Regions from separate parts of the Maridesulfovibrio salinus genome, predicted to be linked through region 2. Evidence: predicted binding sites of a transcription regulator. Region 2 holds the regulator's gene; each other region holds the start of a gene.

Region 1 (4,952 bases), 470 kb from region 2:
GGTCTGGCCACAACGGAGGCCGTTAGAATCCTGCTAGGCAGAGGAAAAGTGAAAGCTGCTCCATACTTTCATCAGTTTGATCCCTATACGAGGAAATATATCCAGGGAAAATTGAGCAAAGGAAACCGAGCTTATACTCAGAGGGCGAAGCTCTGGCTTGTAAAAAATTTAATGATTGAGCGTAAGAAGACCATCGGTCCGGTTGTTCCGGACTTTCCGGACCTGAGGTCCGAAGGTTTCGGAGCCGTTTGGGATTATATTATTCGGGCGGGGATTCAGGCTCCTTCCGGTGATAACTGTCAGCCCTGGATATATATCAAGGATGATAATGGAATTACTCTGAGGCTCGACTCTAAAGCGGACGACAGCTTTTTCAACCTCAATCAGTCCGCGTCAATTATCTCTTGCGGAGCCGCTGTTGAAAACATGGTTCTTGCTTCTAAGGCGTGTGGTTTCGATCCCATGGTTTCTGTGCGTGAGCAAAGCGAATCCGGTCTGTCCGTAAAAATTGATCTGGAAAAGGACGACAACATTCACGAACCCCAGCTGTTCGATTCCATCTGGAAGCGCACCACAAACCGTAAGCCTTTTGATAAAAAAATGGTTGTTCCGGGAATATGGGAGACTGCAGCTGAGTCCCTTTCTGATCTGGATGGAATCTCTTTACATTGGATTTCTGACAGAGAACGGCTGTCTACTTTTGCTAAAGCTGTTTTTATTGCAGATCAGGTCCGCGCAGAGCGCAGGGACCTTCATGAATTTCTTTTTGAGAAGATAAGGTTTACGAGGGAAGAAGCTGCGTTAACAAGAGACGGGTTGCCCCTTGACAATCTTGAAGCCGGATTTGTCGGAAATTATTTTTTGAAGGCACTTAGAAAATGGTCGGTTGCCAAGGTCTTGAATACAATGGGGGCCAGCAAGGGAATTGCAAAAATAGCAGAGCAGGGAGTTCTCCGATCCGGAGGGATAGGGCTTGTCTGCGCTGACTCTTATGATCCTGATTCCATTTTTAGAGCCGGACGCGCTTTTCAGCGTTCATGGCTTACTTTCACCCATTATGGAATCGAATTTCAGCCAATTGCCGCTCCGGCCCTGTTCCGCATGCGTGTTCTTGAAAGAGGGGATGACTGCTTTTCCCCGGAACACAGACAGAAGCTAAAAAATACCTGGCCGATAATCGAGCAGTGTTTTCCAGGATTTTCAAATAAAAAACCGATCCTGTTTTTCAGAATCGGTTTCGGGAAATCAATCAAGTATGGAACCTATCGCAGGCCGCTTGAAAGTTTCATAAGCTGAACTTATTTGCGTGAAACGTAGAAGTTTTTTGCAAGTGCCTGACGCATGGGAACAGAAATGCTTATTTTGGATTTGCGCCTTGCAGCAGCAGGGCGCTCCAGTCCCATATGGGTCAGGAAGTATCTGGCAAAAGAGTCTCGGGAAAGGCCCACGCTTTCTGCAAGGGAGATCATCTCATTTTCAGTCAGGCTTGCTCTGATTGAGTCCCTGTATTGTTTTCTCATCAGACTGTCATAGGAAAATCCGAAAATACTTACGTGCAGGGCTGTCTCAATTCTGGAGAGCCGTTTGAGATCTCGTACCAGTATTGCACCATTATTCTTGGAAACTCTCATGATTTCTTTAAGCATCGTCCCCGGATTTTCGAGATGATGCATCATGTTATGTGAGTATACACAATCAAAGGAGTTATCTTCAAAGGGAATTTTGAGAGCATCACCTTTGGTGAAGTTGATATTGTGTATGCCTTCACTTTCCGCATTACTGCGGGCTCTTTTCAGCATGTTTTCGGATAGATCTATCCCGGTGATGACAGCTCTGCTGTGAGTTGCCACACCTATGGATATCCAACCTGTACCGCAACCGACTTCCAGGAATCGTCCTTCTTCAGGAGCAAGATTGACTATGGATTCGACAAATCCGGTGTGCAGTATATTAAGATACTGTTTGGTGAGCTGGTCATATGCAATGACATCCTGCTCTGAGGACATAATCTCTTTTTCAAGGATTCTTGGTGGAGTATTCATGGCTTTTCCTCAATGCGAAAAAGCGAAGCCGGGGTAATCGGCTTCGCTTGTGGTTAGGCTTGGGGAGTATATTTCTAAAGAAGATTTCTCTGTCTGCGGGTGTAGAAGAAACAACCAGCCAGACCGAGTCCGATGAGGATAAAGGAACTGGGTTCAGGTACTGCATGCATGGTCAGAGTTGTTCCGAGGTTGCTTGCAAAGTCCCATCCGTTGGGGTCTTCGTACTGGATAGTGGCTGTTCCGCGTGCTGCTGCATCGTAGATGGTACCATCTACCAGATTTGAGTAAGTGTCATCTCCGATGTGGTCAGCAAAGCTCGTGTTCAGGAAGTCCAGGAAGAAGGTTCCCTGAGCAAGCTGAGGCAGAACTACTGCAGTCTGGGTAATGTCAGCGTTAGTGGCATCAGCACCGGGGACCCACTGGAAATCTGCGAGCTCGCTATCGAGAGCAAGTGAAGAACCGTACTGGGCTTCGAACCATGAAAGGTCGAGTTCGCCGTTAGTAATGTCTGTAGTGCCGGCTGTGGGAGCTTCAGGTGCAGTTGTAACATCAGTTGTTTCACTGGAGTAGAATTTACCTTCACCACCGGAAAAGCTCATTACGAGTGTGGCGGGATCAATATCTTCGATTTTAAGTCCCCAGAACACACCGGTAACTGTCAGCGGGGTTCCGGATTCAGGCCATACATCTTCAGAAACATTGCTGATGTTCTGTACTTTTTCAAGATCCATAACACCCCAGATGTATTTTCCAACAAGCTTGGTTCTGAGAGTGCTGACATCTGCAAATTCTGAGTAGCTGAAGTCGATGTCATTACCGGCTTCATCCACAACATTCTGGTAGAAACTCAGGTTCCAGGTGTAATCACCAACATCATCCATGCCGAGATAGTCTGCGTGGGCAAAGCTGGCGAAAGCCATTGTCATGAGAACTGCCATGCTAAGAACAATTGATTTAATCCTCATTTTAAACTCCTTTTGGTTTTCTTTAGTCTTAGCAATGTGTGTGCCATGTTTTATATAGTTGTTTTTAAAGGGCTTATTTTTTAAATAAGGTTTTTTTGGTGAAAACTGTAAAACTCTCCGACGCTTTTTTAAGTAAATGTTTACAGCTTACCAGAATTTCCAGTTGTCACCGTAAACGACAAAGAGGGCTAAAAGCATATTACTCAGTGCATGACTAAGAATACACTGGGCTAAGCTGCTTGTTTTATAGTATATATAGTTATATGCGATGCCTGCGATCATACCGGCCAGCCAGAGTTGGTGCTCAAGCCCGAACAGGATCACAGTTGAAATGAAGGTGAAAGGTGTAAATTTTCCTTGTCTGACAGACATGAAGTCAGAATTAACAAGGTAACGGCAAAGAAAGGATCTCCAGAAAAGTTCTTCCATCACAGGTACGACCAGCACCGCACCAGAAGCCCGGATTAACAGCAATAAAATATTAATCCGCTCATCGAGAAACACGTTATGGGCATAAGGGGACAGTTTTCCACTAATGAAAGGCGGTACAGCCAAGTTTATCCAGAGAATAATCACCACAGTTCCGACAATAATGCTTAGCAGTGTATGGCGCAGGTAAAGCAACTGACTCCATACTATTTCAGTGTAAAATTTCCTGAATACTACCAGCGAAATTACAACCAGAACAATCTTTACAGGATAGATTAAGCATAACTCTTGGGAGGAGATGTGTATTCCCGAAAGTTTCAGCATCTCAAGGATGGCAATAAAGGACATATATATTGAAAACGGGAGTACTCTGGCCAGGGTGTGGTTCATCTTTTTCTCGAGATTTCGAAGGTGTTGCTTTTGCTGTCCGGAAGAATGCAATGAGTAAATGAAGGGGATAAGAAAAAACACCAGCAACCGGGTATTCCCAGTTGATGGTGTTTCTTATTGAGTTTTCCTTGCCTAAATTATTTTAGAAGATTGTCTTCTGCGCTGATAAAAGAAGAGACCTATCGCACCCGCTCCGAACAGAATGAAAGTTCCGGGTTCGGGAGATGGAATTGGAATCTCGCTGAACAAAACGTCATTGGCGCAGGTCATTGCAAAAGCATAGGTCATGTGCTGTCCGGCATACTGGTCAAGTTCAATTTCAAAACCGGACCAAATAGCCGTAGCCGGAGAGTCTTCTGTTACCCTTTTTGTGTTGTAATCCCATTGGGAAAAACTGATGTATCTATCTAGGAGTGTTCCGTACTTATTCAGGTACCACTTGTCGGCCTGCACAACATGCCCGGTTCTGCCATGACCGTATGGAACGAAAGCTTCAATGTAGTTATCCCAGTCATCGATGGGCATGTCCACCTTGTAAAGGTCATAGTTGCTGCGCCTGCTCGTACGCCAACCGTTCCAGGTACTGACGTTATGTAGAATGTAGTCCCACTTGTTGTCCTGGTCAAAATCAAAAAACCAGTCAGCGGGCATTATGTTTTTACTGGTGGAAGTGTAATCAAGTTCGATTCCTTTAAGTGTATGATCATCAAAAACGAATCTTCCGCCTGTAAGTTGCGGCGTTCCCACCACGTCAGTGTTGTGATATCTCGTTTGGATTCCATCCCACTCATTCGCGGTGTCGTAGAAATTTAGATATCCTGCACTAGCAAACGATGACTGCAGCATCAGAAACAATGTGATAATAAACAGTAGCGATTTGTTTTTCATATTTTCACCTCTGCTGATTCTAAGCATAATGTGTGCCAGTTTTTGTGAAAGTCGTGTCCTGTTTTTCTGATGTGCATTTTATTGAAGTTTAATTTTCCAGTTGTGAAATGAGCTAATCAATTCTGAATACTAATCCTGAAAAAGTGGACACTGTTTATCCTAACCTGTGATCTACAGAGGTACTGAGAGTAGCACGGGCAAGTTTAGATTGTCCGGCTTAAACAGACACTACTTGTAG
Region 2 (4,952 bases):
ACGGCAATGGTCAGCCTGTATCTTCCTTCCGCCTCGTAAAGAGGAAGAACATATTGAAGGAAATCGAGATATTTCTCAATAAAAACCGAACCGGGTTCTGTACCGAGTACATAATCGGATATAACCTTGTCCTGACCGGACAAAGGACGCAGTTCAGGTATAAAATAAGGATTGGGCAGAAATCTGAGGTCCATGACCATGTCAGCGGCCGTGGGAACATCATGCTTAAAGCCGAAAGACATTACGTGAACTCTGAGTCCGGAAGACTTTTCACTAAGCTCAGCCCATTTTTCCTGAATCCTGCGCCGGAGATCATGGATGGAATAAGTGGTTGTATCAATAACCAGATCAGCCTGCTGGCGGACCGTATCAAGTGCTTCCTTTTCCTTTTCAAGAGCCTGCTCAAGACCGAAATCTCTGGACTCAAGGGGGTGCAGACGACGAGTTGTAGCGTACCTGCGCACCAGTTCCGGCAGACGCGCTTCGAGAAAAAGAATGCTTGGACAAAAGCCTCTTTTGGTCAGCTCTTCACGCGTGGCTTCCCAGTCACTGCTAAATTCCAACTGACGCAGATCCATCCCGAGAACCAATCCCCGATACATATTGTCACGGGTGCAGAAAAGGTCCACAAGGCGCGGGAGCATTCCCGCGGGAAGCCCGTCAACACAGAAAAAACGTAAATCTTCAAAAACCTTGAGAACAGTTGATTTACCGGCTCCTGAAAGACCGGTCACAACTATGACCGGAAATGAATCGACATCGCACTTCACGTCCTGCTCCTTTCGCGTCTACTTCCGGCATGCGGAGAAAAAGACTTTTATCCGCTTAAAAAATCCCCGCGCCGCATTTTTAACATGAAAACCCCGGCCGACATGACAACAGTAACATAAACAAAATTAGCAATGACCAGAGTTCATTGCTAATTCATAAGACTTTATTTTTTCAAGGAAAAAATCTAAATCCCGAGAAGCCTGTGCAGCTCCTCTTCATCCCCGGTTTCAATAAAGGCCTGCCTGTAGGCAGAATCCTTCAACTGACGGGAGATCTGGGCCAGAATCTTTAGATGGGCTCCGGCCCCTTTTTCAGGAGCCAGAACCATAAAGAATATCCTACACGGTTGCAGATCAAGGGACTCGAAATCAATACCTTCGCCGGATCTTCCGACGACCACGACTATTTTCTCAAGTCCTTCAAGTTTGCCATGGGGGATGGCTATGCCATCCCCTATACCGGTTGTTCCAAGTTTTTCTCGATCATTAAGGACCTTTAAAGCCTTTTCTGCATCCACTTCAATACCTGCGGCATTGAGAGTGGAAACCATTTCCTTCAGAACTCCGCTCTTGTCAGAGCTTTCCAATTCGTAGATTACAAGGTCCTTTGCCAGATTATCACTTATATTCATCAGTTAGTATCCCGGGTCAATCAAACCGAAGTCGCCGTTATTGCGACGGTAAATTACGTTTATAGCTTCATTGTCCGCATTGCGGAATACGAGGAATTCATGGTCCATGGTCTGGAGCTGTTCTGCAGCTTCATCAATACTCATGGGCTTGGGAACAAAAGAATCGGATTCGACAATCACGGGTTCCCTGTATACTTCCTCTTCAGCATAGCTGATTACATCCATGCGGGCGGAAGAGACTTCCTTGCGTCTATGACTCCGCATCTTTTCACGAGCGCGGCGAAGCTGGGCTTCGAGCTTGTCCAGAACCATGTCCACAGTGGAGTACATGTCTTCTGATACTTCATAAGCACTGATGTGCAGATGATCGGAGGTTAAGATAACCTCAGCCACATGCCTGAACTTGTCCACCGAGAGGTTAACCTGCATTTCGGTGTTTTCAGGGTTGGTAACATACTTAACTAGCTTGGAGAAACGGCTGTTTGCATATTCCTTCAGATGTTCGGATGCGTCGAAGTTCTTAAAAGTGAATGCTACGTTCATAGAGCCTCCTTCGTAATAGGTGAATATGCTTTTTTTCTCCGGACCTGCCTGGCTAGAAAACCTTTTTCCTTTTAGAGGAGGAAGGTATCCCCATTGCAGTCCTGTACTTGGCTACAGTTCTTCTCGCGATGTTGACCTCAAGACTGGCCTTGAGCATTTCGGCGATCTTCTCATCGCTGAGCGGTTTCTTGGTATCCTCCTCACCGACCAGCTTTTTGATCATCGCCTTGACCGACTCCGAGCCAACCTGAGACCCGTCATCAAGTCCGAGAGCACTGTTAAAGAAAAATTTTAATTCAAAGATCCCGTGCGGTGTAGACACATACTTGTTTGTGGTGATTCTGCTCACCGTGGATTCATGCATTTCAATGTCTTCCGCCACTTCTTTCAGGATAAGGGGCTTAAGCTTGGTGACACCATGGGCGAAAAACTCTCTCTGAAAGCGTACAATGGATTCAAGAACCTTATATAATGTACGCTGCCTCTGATAGAGGCTTTTCATCAGCCATTGTGCCGAGCGCATCTTGTCCTGAAAATATTCCTTGTCTTCCCCCTTGGTCGAAGCCAGAGTTTCAACATAAAAAGCGTTCATCTGCAGTTTGGGCAACCCGTCTTCGTTCAGAACAATAACAAAATCACCGTCATATTCATAAACATAAGCATCCGGACTGATATAGAAAGAGTCTCCGCCTGAAAAACTTGCTCCGGGCAATGGATCAAGAGTTGTCATCAAATCAAGATAACTCTTTAAATCCTCCATACTGAGTTTGAATTTTCTTGCCAGAGGCTTGTATCGCCTTTTCTCAAGATCATCCAGATGATCACGTACCAGTGAAACAAGAATGGGGTCATCATCAAGCTTAAGTGCTTCAAGCTGCAGCATCAAACATTCCTGAGGAGTTCTTGCCGCCACCCCAACCGGGTCAAACTTCTGGATTTTATCCAGAACCTTTTCCACTTCTTCGATTTCAGCGTAGCATGTTTCAGCCACTTCTTCCAACTCAATCCTTAAAAAACCACCGGAGCTCAGATTTCCGATGATACACTCTCCAATCTCAACCTCTTTTTCAGAAAGATCTGAGAGACAAAGCTGCCAGTGCAGATGCCCTTCAAGCGAAGTGGACTTGGTGAGTCTCGCCTCAAAGGACATTCCATCCTCAAGAGATTCGCTTTCACGCGAGGCAGACTGTTTGGAAGTGCTGGAAAATTCACCTAAATAATTTTCCCATTCAGCGTCCTTGGAGATCTGGACCTCTTCCGCAGTTGCGGTTCCGGCGTCAGAGTCCGGTGAATCCGTTCTTTCCTGAGGGTCCATTTCCTCAAGTATAGGATTCTCCATAAGCTCCTGATGTACGGAATCTACAAGTTCCAGCCTGGAAAGCTGCAACAACTTGATAGCCTGCTGCAACTGGGGAGTCATTACCAGTTGCTGAGTAAGCTTTAATTGTTGTCTAAGTTCCAACCCCATAAAAGTCTGCCACCTTCGTAATCATAAATATATTCAAACAGGATTACATTCAAAATCAGATTAAAAAATACAACCGGAAAAATTATCTTCAAATTTCTTCCGAGCTTGATTCAACTATGCCACACTACTCTGCAGCTTGCAACAGCTAACCTCTGATTTGATTGAAATAACAAGATTTTTTAGCCATTAACATTGCTTATGAAAAAAGTGTACCAATGTTCTGATCAAGTGTAAATCCGCAATGCGTATATTAATGAAAACTTAAGCCGGAGAGGTAATATCAGGCGTTGAATTCCAGTGATTCTTTTTTTAGGGGAAGGAGTATCACAAAACGAGCTCCACCGTCTGGTGCTGGCTCAACGCTGAAGCTGCCGCCGTGATTCTGGGTGATTATGAAATATGAAACTGAAAGCCCCAGTCCGGTCCCTATACCGGAAGGCTTGGTGGTAAAAAAAGGTTCAAAGATTCTTCTGCGTATTTCAGGCTTTATTCCCGGACCATTATCCTCTACTTCAATAAGAGCATTGTCCCCCCTCCTTCTAGTTCGTACACGAAGTTCCGGATGTGCACCTGAATGCCCATGCTCTCTTATTGCCTGGGCTGAATTTTTGAAAAGGTTGAAAAGAACCTGCTCTATTTCTGTTCTTGAGCACACGACACCGGGTAGCCCTTTATCATAATCGCGCACAATTCTGATATGAAGGAAGTCGTATTTCTTTTTAAGATCGTAATCTTTGGCTGCCAGGCTCAACGATGCTTCAAGAAGATCAGTAAGATTCACCTCTTCAATCTTATCCTTACCTGGCCTGCTGAAATCAAGCATATTAGAGACAATACCCGCGGCTCTGGCTCCGGACTCCTTTATACCTTTAACAATACTTCCTATTTTACGTAATTCATAATAACTGCGGAGGCTCTCCATAGAACACCCCGCCTTTTCACAGGCAACATGATTGGCTTTAATGTCCGGCAGAAACTTTCTTTCAAGGTTTTGAGCTCCCTGCAATATCCCACCGATAGGATTGTTGATCTCATGAGCCATCCCCGCTGCGAGACCGCCTACCGAAATCATTTTCTCAGTCTGGACCATGGTTTCTTCCATACGGACACGCGCTGTCACGTTGTCAATCCTTACAACAACGCCTTTACTCTCAGAGCCTATCAACGGGAAAACAGTAATATCATAAATATCTTTACCCCCTCCAGGAAACCTTCGCCGTTCCATTGTATGGGGAATTTTCTCCCTAACAGCTCGTTCAACACCCTGAGCAATCTCACTCTGGCCGGAAAAGAACTGCACAACTCCGACCGGACGGATCTCTGTAGACTCAAGATTGAAGATTGACATGGCCTTTTCGTTGCACTGTCTTACCATAAGATCGTCGTCCACCCAGATAAGAGCGGAAGGCATGGAATCAATCACGCTCTGGAAAAAAGTCTTGGAAACGAGCAGGTCGTATTCGCGCTCCCTTACTTTCCGGGACATAACATCAAAGACCTTTCCGAACTCATCAAGCTCCATAAACTCAACATGTTCCG
Region 3 (4,952 bases), 1.0 Mb from region 2:
CGCGGGACCAGCCTCGGACGACTCCGTTGTGAATGAGGATCATGCCTACATTGGCAGCGAATTCGGGGTCCTGTTTGAGCTCAGCAATCTTTTTCGAAATGTCCATAATACCTCCGCAAGTAAGGAGTTTTTATTTTGTATCAGATTTCCACCTTATTTGAAAATTTCCCGATTGTCAGCCATTCCCGAATGGTTAATCGCGGATTCGGTTTATGGCTTGTCTGGGGAGAGTCATTAGAGGATTCCATTGTCCGCAGCCTGAGCGATTTCGGCGGTATGCTCATGAGCGAAGGACAGAACCAGGCCTACTGGTTCTTTTTCAGCGATGATGTTTTCAGGGTGTCGGCAAGGCTTGAGGTCTGGGCCCGTCTCAATCCCATGCCCGTCTTCATGCAGATCATGCCTGCAACCCTTCTCGTGGATTACGGCCTCGACCTTTCGCTTAAAGTGGATAACGAGTTTACCTCGCAGGAAGTGGTGCTGCCCAAGGAATTTGAAGTAATTGTGCACCCCAAGCTTGAGGACGCGGTAAAACGGATTTCCGGGCTGGAGCTTGAAGAGGTCAGAACTCCCACCGGTATTTCAAAGTCAGGATGGAAGGCCCTGATCGCCGATCAGAGTCTGGGCTATGATTCGCAGCAGAGCTGGTATTTCATAATGATTCCTGTCGGCAACCCGTCCGATAAGGAATTCATTAAAGGATGGCGTTCCTTTTTTTCAGATATCCAGACCCTTATGCAGAAGCTGGGCATCCAGTACATTACTTCCGATGTCAAAGTTATTCTGCCCATAGGTTCATTGTCACTGCTGCGCACATTTCTCAGGGAGCTTCTTTCGGTAATCACCCGGTCACGCAATAATGAAGAGGGGACCCATTACTGGCCGACCGTGATGGCTCTTGTTCCGCAGATGAATATGAATTTTAACGATGAAATTCTGCGCAAGGTCAATCTGGACTGGGATAAACTGACCCCGGACTGTCCCCATCTGCGTTACCGCGACGCATATCTTCTGGGAAAGGATTTCGCCATCAACGAGGTCCGTTTCGGCAGCGATCAGGAAACTCTTGAGGGATGGTGTCATGTCAGTCTCAAGCACGGGGTGGAAGGCCTCAGCGCCGGAGCGATGGACGTCACTATTTCCCGCAGAGTCTCCATAGGTGAGATGGATGACTGCTTTTATTGCGGAATGAAAAACCACGCCCCCGCCGACTGCCCCAGTAAGAAACTCAAAGGGCTTGATCCCGGAGCATGGAAAAAGCTTGCGGCAATTGACAGTGATAAATTCAATGAAGGGTTTCAGAATATTGATCTTTCCATGCAGGGCAAGGATAATGTTCTGGAAGAGTTTTCCAAGATTCTCACTTCCGGCGACAGTTATGAAGGGATAATCACCCGCGCTCTTTTTTCCATCAATGCCATTTCGCAGTTGAGAACCCTTTACATGGTCTGGCGGAGCAGGGGAAAGGAGTGGCCCCGGGGAATCATGGAGCAGGGCCCTGAAGAGGGAGAGTTGATCTGGTCCGCTTTTGATTCACTTGTCGGCGGTTCGTTCAGTGATGCGGAACTCCTTACCAAAAATGCCATGATCCGGTTCAGCCGCAGTTACCAGCCACGGGCTTTGATCGGCTTTATCGAGCTTGAAAACGGGGACGGCGAGCAGGCTTATTTTTACTGGCAGGAGGCCGAAAGATTGAGCTTCTCCCCTTTGCAGCAGGGATATTTCATATATCTGCAGGGGCGGATGCAGGAGGTCAGCGGTGACGTCAGCGAGGCCAGCAACACTTTCAGGCGCGCTTCAAGGGTATGTCCCGACTGGCTGGACCCTTTGTACCGGCGGGCGGTCTGCATGGTCAAAATGGGATTTGCCGAGCAGGCTATTCCCTATTTTGAAGATATTATCGAGCGTGACCCGAATTATTTCAACCGCATAGCCATTGATCCCGAGCTTGACCGGGGGCGGCTCACCGTATTGCAGGCTATGGGGCAGCTCTGGGAAACGGCTGAAGCCGATGCAAAGGAAGTCGCGGCGGGGATGGATACTCTTGCCGCCGATATTGCCCAGTGGTTCGAAGAAGGGCACGACTTCGCCGATGAAGCGGGCAGGTTCATGGAGCGGATGAGAAAGCTGGCCAAGATCAAAAACTATGTGGCTTTCAAGCACCTGACTTCCGGAGTGGCCCGGCTTACGCAGGAGATCGAGAAGCGGGTTGAATACGAAATAAAGGTCATCAACAAGAAGCTAGAAATCTACCGCGAGGAACTGCTTGATATCCAGCGGGAGGCTTCATGGTTTCCCTTTCCCAAACTTCTTACCGAGTTCAACAGTGATTTCAACTACTGCGCCGATAAAATCTACTGGATTAAAACCCAGAACCTCAATCAGGCGGAGACTTTCCGTAAAACCCAGCAGTACCTGAATCAGATGGATGAACGACTGAAGAAGCTTAGACATAAGCTTGTTACTCTAAGAGTTATTCGGGATTCCACACTTTTCATAATGCTTCTGGGGCGGAGTTTTATATGGCTTGAGGTTATCTTTCTTGGATTGGCGTTACTTTGCATTCCCGCCCTGATTTACTATTCGAATAATTTCCCGTCCAATTTCGTGGTTGATATGATCATCCGCCAGAAGTGGGAATTTCAGCAGGGAATGATTTTGATCCTGAGTATTCTGGCGCTGGCCATATCCGCTTTCAGGGCCGCTGTGGTATTTGAGAAAAAGAAACGGGAATTGTTTTTACTCAATGATGAAAAAGATGAGGAAGACAAAGGTAAGAAATAAAATTTCAGCCAAGATCACTGCGCCTCGCATCTGATACTTTCTCAGCAGTCTGATGATTTTGTCACCAAACTCGCCTCTGAATTATATTCAGGGTCTTTTTTGTCTATAATCCGGACTGTTGGAGAGGTTGGCACACATGATGCTTTAACTCTGGTGGAATCATATATTTTTGACAGAGGGAAAGCTATGTCCAATGTGAATAATGATATCGCATCAGTTGTGCAGATGCTTGGCAAAAACGCTTCCGGCGTTGCCGGGAAAGGTGCGTCCACTCCCAATCTTGCGGCCTTGAAAGGGCAGCAGGGGGCATTCAATCTGGATATGATGATGACCGAAAAACTTCTGGCCGACCCGGCGAAAGATGATGGTTATTCGTCAGCGGATATGGATATGGGTGTGATGAACAACATGCTTATGCTTGAAGCATTGACCGCCTTAAATTCAATTAAAGGATTGAATGGATCCGGCGGGTTGAATCGTTCTCAGATAGCTCCCTACCAGCAGAACGGTATACCGGGCGGTGCTCCTGTCAAAAAAACGACAAATCCGGAGGTTACCGGAAGTCTGTCCGCAAAATTTGAGTCCGGGACTAAAGGCGTGGCCGCGATAGGCTACGACCGGGTAGGCGGAACTTCCTACGGTAAGTATCAGATCGCATCCAATACCGGGACTATGGACCGTTTTGTGGAATTTCTGAAAGACAAGGCCCCGGAAGTGGCGGACCGTCTGCTTGATGCAGGGCCTGCAAACACGGGATCGAAGTCAGGTAAAATGCCGGAAGTGTGGAAACAGCTCGCTTCAGAGGACCCCGCAGGGTTTGAAAAGCTCCAGCATGATTTTATTCAGAGCAGCCATTACGATCCGGCGGCCAGAATGATCTATGAAATGACAGGCGTTGACATGAACGCTCTGCCGGGTCCGGTGCGTGAAGTGCTCTGGTCCACATCGGTTCAGCATGGTCCTACCGGAGCGTCACGGCTTATTGCCAAGGCCATTGATAAACTGGCGGCTAATGCCGAAGACAAGGGGTTTCCCAAAGATCTCGTGAAAGAGATCTACGGTGAACGGTCAGGACAATTCTCTTCCTCAACCAATGCGGTTCAGAAGAGTGTTGCCAACCGCCTGCTGCGTGAACAGGACATGGTCCTCACCATGCTGGGCGAAGGAATTTCAAGAACCGCCTAAAGCAGTATGGCCGCCGCGCAAAATGAAATGATCAGAAAAATATCAAGGTGTGGGTAATATGAAGACCGATCTCAGGAATGTCGCTTTCATCATACCCTGCCGTGTGGATTCCCTTGAACGGGTCAGCAATCTCAAGCTGGTCACAACACTGCTGCTGAGCTGGTTTGATACCAGAATAATGATCATGGAGGAGGGGCCGAAGAGAGTCCTCCCAGAATTTTTCAACGATATGCCGGATGGTCCTGAACTGTATTTCAGGGAAGACCACTCCGGTTTTTTTCATAGAAGCTCTTGTGTGAACGAACTGGTCCGCATGGCTGGAGAGCCTGTTATCGCCAATTGCGATGTCGATGTTCTGGTTGCTCCGGGCAGTTACGTCCGGGCATGCGGGATGCTTCTTAAAGGGCGGATGGATGTGGTGCGTCCTTTTGACGGGCGCTGTCTGAATGTCCCGCAGAGTCTGGCCGCCAGAGTCCTGTCCGAGCGGGCGGTGGGCTTTCTGGATGATTCAAACTGCACTCTTCTTTATGCCGACACTCCGGGCGGGCTGGTGATGATCAGGCGTGAGGCTTATCTTGCTGCCGGAATGGATAATGAGAATTTCATTTCATACGGATATGAAGATGATGAGCGGCTGGTCCGTATGTCCGGTCTGGGTTACAGGCTGGGGAAGCTTGAAGGCCCCCTGTTTCATCTTGACCATCCACGGGGGGTGAACAGCCATGAAGGACTTAATCCCCACAACAGCTCAAACCGGGAAGAGCTGGAAAAGGTAAGGGCCATGAACCGGGAAGAGCTTGAAGCCTACATTGATTCATGGCCCTGGAAAGTTGTCTGATTGTTTATTTCCTGGCCAGTTTTTCTTCCAGTGAACCGTCCACATTGACGTGGACAGTTTTCAGGACGCTGTCGACGGTAACCTGTCCGTGAGCCCAGCCTTTCACCTTGCGCACATCCTTGACCAGGGCGCACATGACGTCCGC
Region 4 (4,952 bases), 1.9 Mb from region 2:
CCGATTTTGCGCAGTGACTTGGCTGTGGCTTCAGCGCCGATGAAGTTCACTTTGATCCAGGGGATGCCATATTTGGTCTCAAGCATGTCTGCCACATAGTTGATTGAACGGTGGCACATTACACAGCTGAGGTCCGCGTGCTGGGCAGAGGCAAACTGGTCATAGGTTGAGTTGCCGGAGAATGTGGCCAGGTTTGTGATGCCGCACTTCTTGAGTATGCGGTCGATCTCGAAACCGTCACCGCCGATATTGTATTCACCGAGCAGGTTGATTTTGTATTCTTCGGTTCTCGGCTTTTCGTTGGTTCCCACCAGATGGGTGAAAACTTCGTTGTTCGCAATATGGTGACCTGCGGACTGGGATACACCTTTATAACCTTCGCAGGAGAAGGCGAAGACGTTACAGTCGCCGAATTTTTCCTTCATCTTTCTGGCAACGGCGTGGACATCGTCACCGATGAGCCCCACCGGGCAGGTCGAGAATATGCAGATTCCCTTGGGGTGAAAGAGGTCGTAGGCTTCCTGAATGGCCGCCTCAAGTTTCTTTTCACCGCCGAAGATGATGTCCTGATCCTGCATGTCGGTAGAGAAGCAGTAGGTCATGTAGTTTTCGCCATCGGGACCGGCATCGGTCTGGTTACGACGGGTCAGCCAGGAGTAGAAGCCACAGCCGATGGGGCCGTGAGTGATGTTCACGATGTCGCGGGTGGGGCCCATGATAACCCCTTTACAACCTGCGTAGGTGCAGCCGCGCATGGTGATGATACCGGGGATGGTTCTTACGTTTGCAACGATTTCCGGAGGAGCTTCACTCTCGTTTGCTTCGTTGATCATTATCTGTTTGGCGCGCTTGCGGGCTACTTTAGGCGGGTACTTCTTGAGAAGTTCGTCTTTGACGTCCGCCGGGTCCCACTGCACCACTTTAGTCTTGGTACTCATTCTGAAATCTCCTTCTGGTGCTAGGATATGGACTTAGCGCCGGTCTCACCGGTTCTGACTCTTACTGCGTCACCCATTGAGTTGACGAAAATTTTTCCGTCTCCGGGCTTTCCGGTCTGGTTAACTTTTATGATTGCGCTGACGACCGTTTCAACAGATTCGTCCGGGACAACAACGGTGACTATTCTTTTGGGGTAGAGCTTACCTTTTTCCCCGAGTACTGCTGCGGCTTCCTCGTATCCGGATTCCGCGCCTTCAAGCACGGTGGAGTTAACGAATCCTTTTCCCCTGCCCTGGGCCTCGTGGGCGAAGAAGGCATCTATGCCCGCTTCCGTGAGGGCCTGTTTGGTGCGGTTAACCATGTTCATCCGCACGACTGCGATTACTTCTTTCATTTAGGCCTCCGCTACCGGGGCTGCTTCGTTTACGCCGGAACTGATGGTGAAAACGTCTTCCACATCGCTTACGAAGATTTTACCGTCACCGAATGCTCCTTTCACGCCGGAACGGGCTGCATCCATAATAGTATTGATGACAAAATCCTTGTCGTCGGCAGGGACAACGCTCATGAGCATGGTCTTGGGAATCTCATCGTAGGTGACTTCGCCGATTTTGATACCGCGCTGTTTACCGCGTCCTGCCACTGAATATTTGGTTACAGCGGGGAAGCCGTTGTCCATGAGTGCGGCAAGGACATCGTCCGCCTTTTCCGGTCTTACAATTGCTCTCACCATGATCATCATTTTGTCTCTCCTTGTGTGCTGTTGAAATTGATGCGCTGTGCGCTTATTGAAATTGAATTTTCGGATATTTGTCTAAGCTTCCAGAAGGCCGTAATCGAGAAGGAGCTGTTCCAGTTCTTCAATTTCGAGAGGGGTAGGAACAACAAACATTTCATTTTTGTCGATTGCGTCTGCGAGACCTTTGTACACATCGGCCTGCGGAACTTCGTCGTTCCACTCGATTACGGTTTTACGGTTGATTTCAGCACGCTGAACGTCGTTGTCGCGGGGGACAAAATAGATCATCTGGGTTCCGAGTTTGCGGGCCAGTTCTTCGATCATCTCTTTTTCGTTATCAACATTACGGGAGTTGCAGATGAGTCCGCCGAGGCGTACGCCGCCGGACTGGGCGTATTTCATGATACCTTTGCAGATGTTGTTGGCCGCATACATGGCCATCATTTCACCGGAGCAGACGATGTAGATTTCTTCCGCTTTACCGTCACGGATGGGCATTGCAAAACCACCGCAGACAACGTCACCGAGTACGTCATAGAAAACATAGTCAAGGTTTTCGGACTCCTCGTATGCGCCGAGGTTCTCAAGCATGTTGATTGAAGTGATGATTCCGCGACCTGCACAGCCTACACCCGGTTCAGGGCCGCCGGATTCAACACACCAGGAGTCACCGAAACCGGGTTTACGGATATCCTCAAGTTCAACATCCTCGCCTTCTTCGCGGAGGGTATCGAGAACAGATTTCTGAGCCAGTCCGCCGAGAAGCAGACGAGTTGAGTCAGCCTTAGGGTCACAGCCGACGACCATCACCTTTCTGTCCATGGTTGCCAGACCAGCTACTGTGTTCTGTGTGGTTGTGGATTTTCCGATTCCGCCTTTTCCGTAGATTGCTACCTTTCTCATAATTTCCTCCATGGGGTTGGTTTTGTTGTCGTTGATGCTGTTTCCCATAAGGCAATGAGCGTGCCAAAGTGTATTTTTGATTTTAAGGTTCTGAAATATTGAATTTAATTTCAAATTTAGGAGTTGTGGATCTGGATACCAAAAATGTAGGTAGCTACGAAATTCAAAGACAAAAATGTAGTAAGATACATTTATGTAGTTATCTCCAGGAGCATTGAAGGGAGAAATTTATATATAAATTAAGGTAGATGTGAGTGGTGAAAGTTTTGGCATCAATTGTGCTCAAAGGATTCTGTAATAATGTTTAATCCTATGGAGGATACAATGCTGATAGAAACTACCCTGCGTGAAGGCGCACAGCTTTTCGGAGCATATTTTAATCTTGAGAACCGCAAGCATATCGCATCCGGTCTTATCGCCCTTGGCGTTGAAGAAATTGAGCTGGGGTGGGTAGGACAGGAAGGTCTTCTGGAATTTGCGCAGCATTTGAGCTCTGTTAAAAAAGATACTTACCTGAGTGTCTGGTCTCCCTGCAGAGAGAAAGACATTCTTGCTGCCGCGGAGTTGCCTGTTGACCGGATCAATATAGGTGTCCCGGTTTCAGATCTGCATATTGAAAAAAGACTGGAAATGGATCGCCAGTCCATTTTGCGTAAACTTGCTGCGGCAGTGAAGACAGCCCGTGAAGCCGGGTTTAAATATATTTCAGTTGGCCTTGAGGATATTTCCAGAGCAGACGAGGATTTTTCCCTGAGCATGGCCCTGCATGCTGAAGTCTGCGGGGTTTCGCGGATACGGCTGGCGGACTCGCTTGGACAACTCACTCCTCTGGCCATGGAAAAGCTGGTCACCAGATTCAGATCAAAACTTAATATAGATATAGCTGTGCACTGCCATGATGATTTCGGAATGGCCACAGCCAATGCAGTAACTGCACTTGAGTCCGGTGCAGACTACGTGGATTCATCCGTTCTTGGTATCGGCGAGCGTTCGGGAATTGCTTCTACTGAAGAATTGGCTGCCCATCTGGCCTTAAGAGGAGGGAAAGACGGGTATTCTACAGAAGTGCTGAAAGAAATCTGCATGTATGTTTCTTCCGCGGCAAAAGTCCCGGTATCAAGAACCAAGGCTGTGGTCGGGACAGATATTTTTGCCTGCGAGTCCGGCCTGCATGCCCATGCCTTGAGCAAGTCGCCCGAACTGTTTGAGCCTTATGCTCCTGAATCGGTTGGGACCCTGCGTAAACTGGCTGTTGGAGGAAAGAGCGGGCGAGCAGCTGTAAGAACTTTTCTTGACGAGTGTGGAGTAGACAGCACTTCCACTGACCTTGCAGGCATCACCGAAGCCGTGCGTCAGCTTTCATGTCGGCTGAGCAGACCGCTCACCCGAAATGAATTGCTTAAGATCAGTTGCGGGGAGGTATTGTCATGAGTTTGATTAAACGGGCTTTGTTTATATTTTTCTGGATCACCATGATGGTCCGCCCTGTATATTCCGATGGTCTACGACAAAGTTGCGGACAGCATGATTTGTCGAATCGTTTGGCCCTCGCGGACAGTGCCTGCTCAAAAGGCCCTGAAGCAGGATTTACATCGGAACCAGTTATCCGAGGTGGAATAGAATATGTTTTATACAGAAATTACGGAATTGTGGATGACCCTTAGCTCCGGAATTTTTCCTGGCCTTACTATTTTAGCTGTTGCTCTTCTCCCAATATTATTGATTCTGAAAAGTAACTTGAAGGAAATTTTTTTCAGTAGGGCCGATGATAAAAAAGTAGATCATGAAATTGAAATAATAAGGAAAGAAGGCCCGATTTCCTTGGAACTGAGGAGAGTTGTCAATGAACTTATGCATAACTGATTTAAGAGATATACCGGTATACGGGAAAGTTGAATATTATGTTAGCGGCAATGTCCGTTCCTGCGCCCCCGCAGGAAGATGTCTACTGGATACTGAAGCGGGACAGCTTGTCCCACAGTTTTCAACTGATGACCTGCGCCGAAAGACTGTGCAGGCTGTTCATTTTCATGAAAACGGAAATGTGCGTTCGCTGCCACTTGAGGAGAAAACGCCCGTTTTTACTCCGGCAGGTATAATTTCAGCTGAGATGCTGACTTTTTACGAGTCGGGTAAGGTTAAAAGGGTTTTCCCGCTCAACGGTAAACTCTCCGGTTACTGGACTCAGGAAGATGAAGAGCAGTTGGCAGAGCTTGTTGCTATAGATACCCCGGTGGGGGCTTTATGCGTCAAGGTGATCAGTATCTGTTTTCATGAGAGCGGAGTAATCCGTTCAATTACCCTCTGGCCCGGGGAGACTGTTTCTGTTCCCACCCCCAGCGGAGAGATCAAGGTCAGATCCGGGCTGAGT

Evidence for each region. Region 2 encodes sigma-54, which starts transcription at its own class of promoters, with help from an activator protein. Its sites were predicted from a motif close to CTGGCACGGNNNNTGCTT; they were not measured.
Region 1: a site for sigma-54 is predicted at 3,037-3,054, ahead of ACZ5PW_RS09405 (PEP-CTERM sorting domain-containing protein). Genes of this name have one in related genera too.
Region 3: a site for sigma-54 is predicted at 2,912-2,929, ahead of ACZ5PW_RS16540 (VgrG-related protein). Genes of this name have one in related genera too.
Region 4: a site for sigma-54 is predicted at 2,631-2,648, ahead of nifH (nitrogenase iron protein). Genes of this name have one in related genera too.

Annotation. Positions count from the first base shown of each region.
Region 1 covers NZ_AP042461.1:2,095,241-2,100,192, forward strand. The annotation lists gene ACZ5PW_RS09395 (ThiF family adenylyltransferase) at 1-1,296, shown strand, start outside; gene ACZ5PW_RS09400 (class I SAM-dependent methyltransferase) at 1,299-2,042, opposite strand; gene ACZ5PW_RS09405 (PEP-CTERM sorting domain-containing protein) at 2,117-3,007, opposite strand; gene ACZ5PW_RS09410 (CAAX prenyl protease-related protein) at 3,155-3,826, opposite strand; gene ACZ5PW_RS09415 (PEP-CTERM sorting domain-containing protein) at 3,959-4,714, opposite strand.
Region 2 covers NZ_AP042461.1:2,562,426-2,567,377, reverse strand. The annotation lists gene rapZ (RNase adapter RapZ) at 1-770, opposite strand, end outside; gene ACZ5PW_RS11700 (PTS sugar transporter subunit IIA) at 956-1,402, opposite strand; gene hpf (ribosome hibernation-promoting factor, HPF/YfiA family) at 1,406-1,945, opposite strand; gene rpoN (RNA polymerase factor sigma-54) at 1,998-3,413, opposite strand; gene ACZ5PW_RS11685 (sensor histidine kinase) at 3,694-4,952, opposite strand, start outside.
Region 3 covers NZ_AP042461.1:3,592,014-3,596,965, reverse strand. The annotation lists gene ACZ5PW_RS16550 (molybdenum cofactor biosynthesis protein MoaE) at 1-106, opposite strand, end outside; gene ACZ5PW_RS16545 (tetratricopeptide repeat protein) at 136-2,784, shown strand; gene ACZ5PW_RS16540 (VgrG-related protein) at 2,971-3,969, shown strand; gene ACZ5PW_RS16535 (galactosyltransferase-related protein) at 4,028-4,807, shown strand; gene ACZ5PW_RS16530 (NFACT RNA binding domain-containing protein) at 4,812-4,952, opposite strand, start outside.
Region 4 covers NZ_AP042461.1:67,441-72,392, reverse strand. The annotation lists gene nifD (nitrogenase molybdenum-iron protein alpha chain) at 1-938, opposite strand, end outside; gene ACZ5PW_RS00305 (P-II family nitrogen regulator) at 959-1,333, opposite strand; gene ACZ5PW_RS00300 (P-II family nitrogen regulator) at 1,334-1,681, opposite strand; gene nifH (nitrogenase iron protein) at 1,754-2,581, opposite strand; gene ACZ5PW_RS00290 (LeuA family protein) at 2,906-4,012, shown strand; gene ACZ5PW_RS00285 (hypothetical protein) at 4,009-4,245, shown strand; gene ACZ5PW_RS00280 (hypothetical protein) at 4,235-4,444, shown strand; gene ACZ5PW_RS00275 (hypothetical protein) at 4,425-4,952, shown strand, end outside.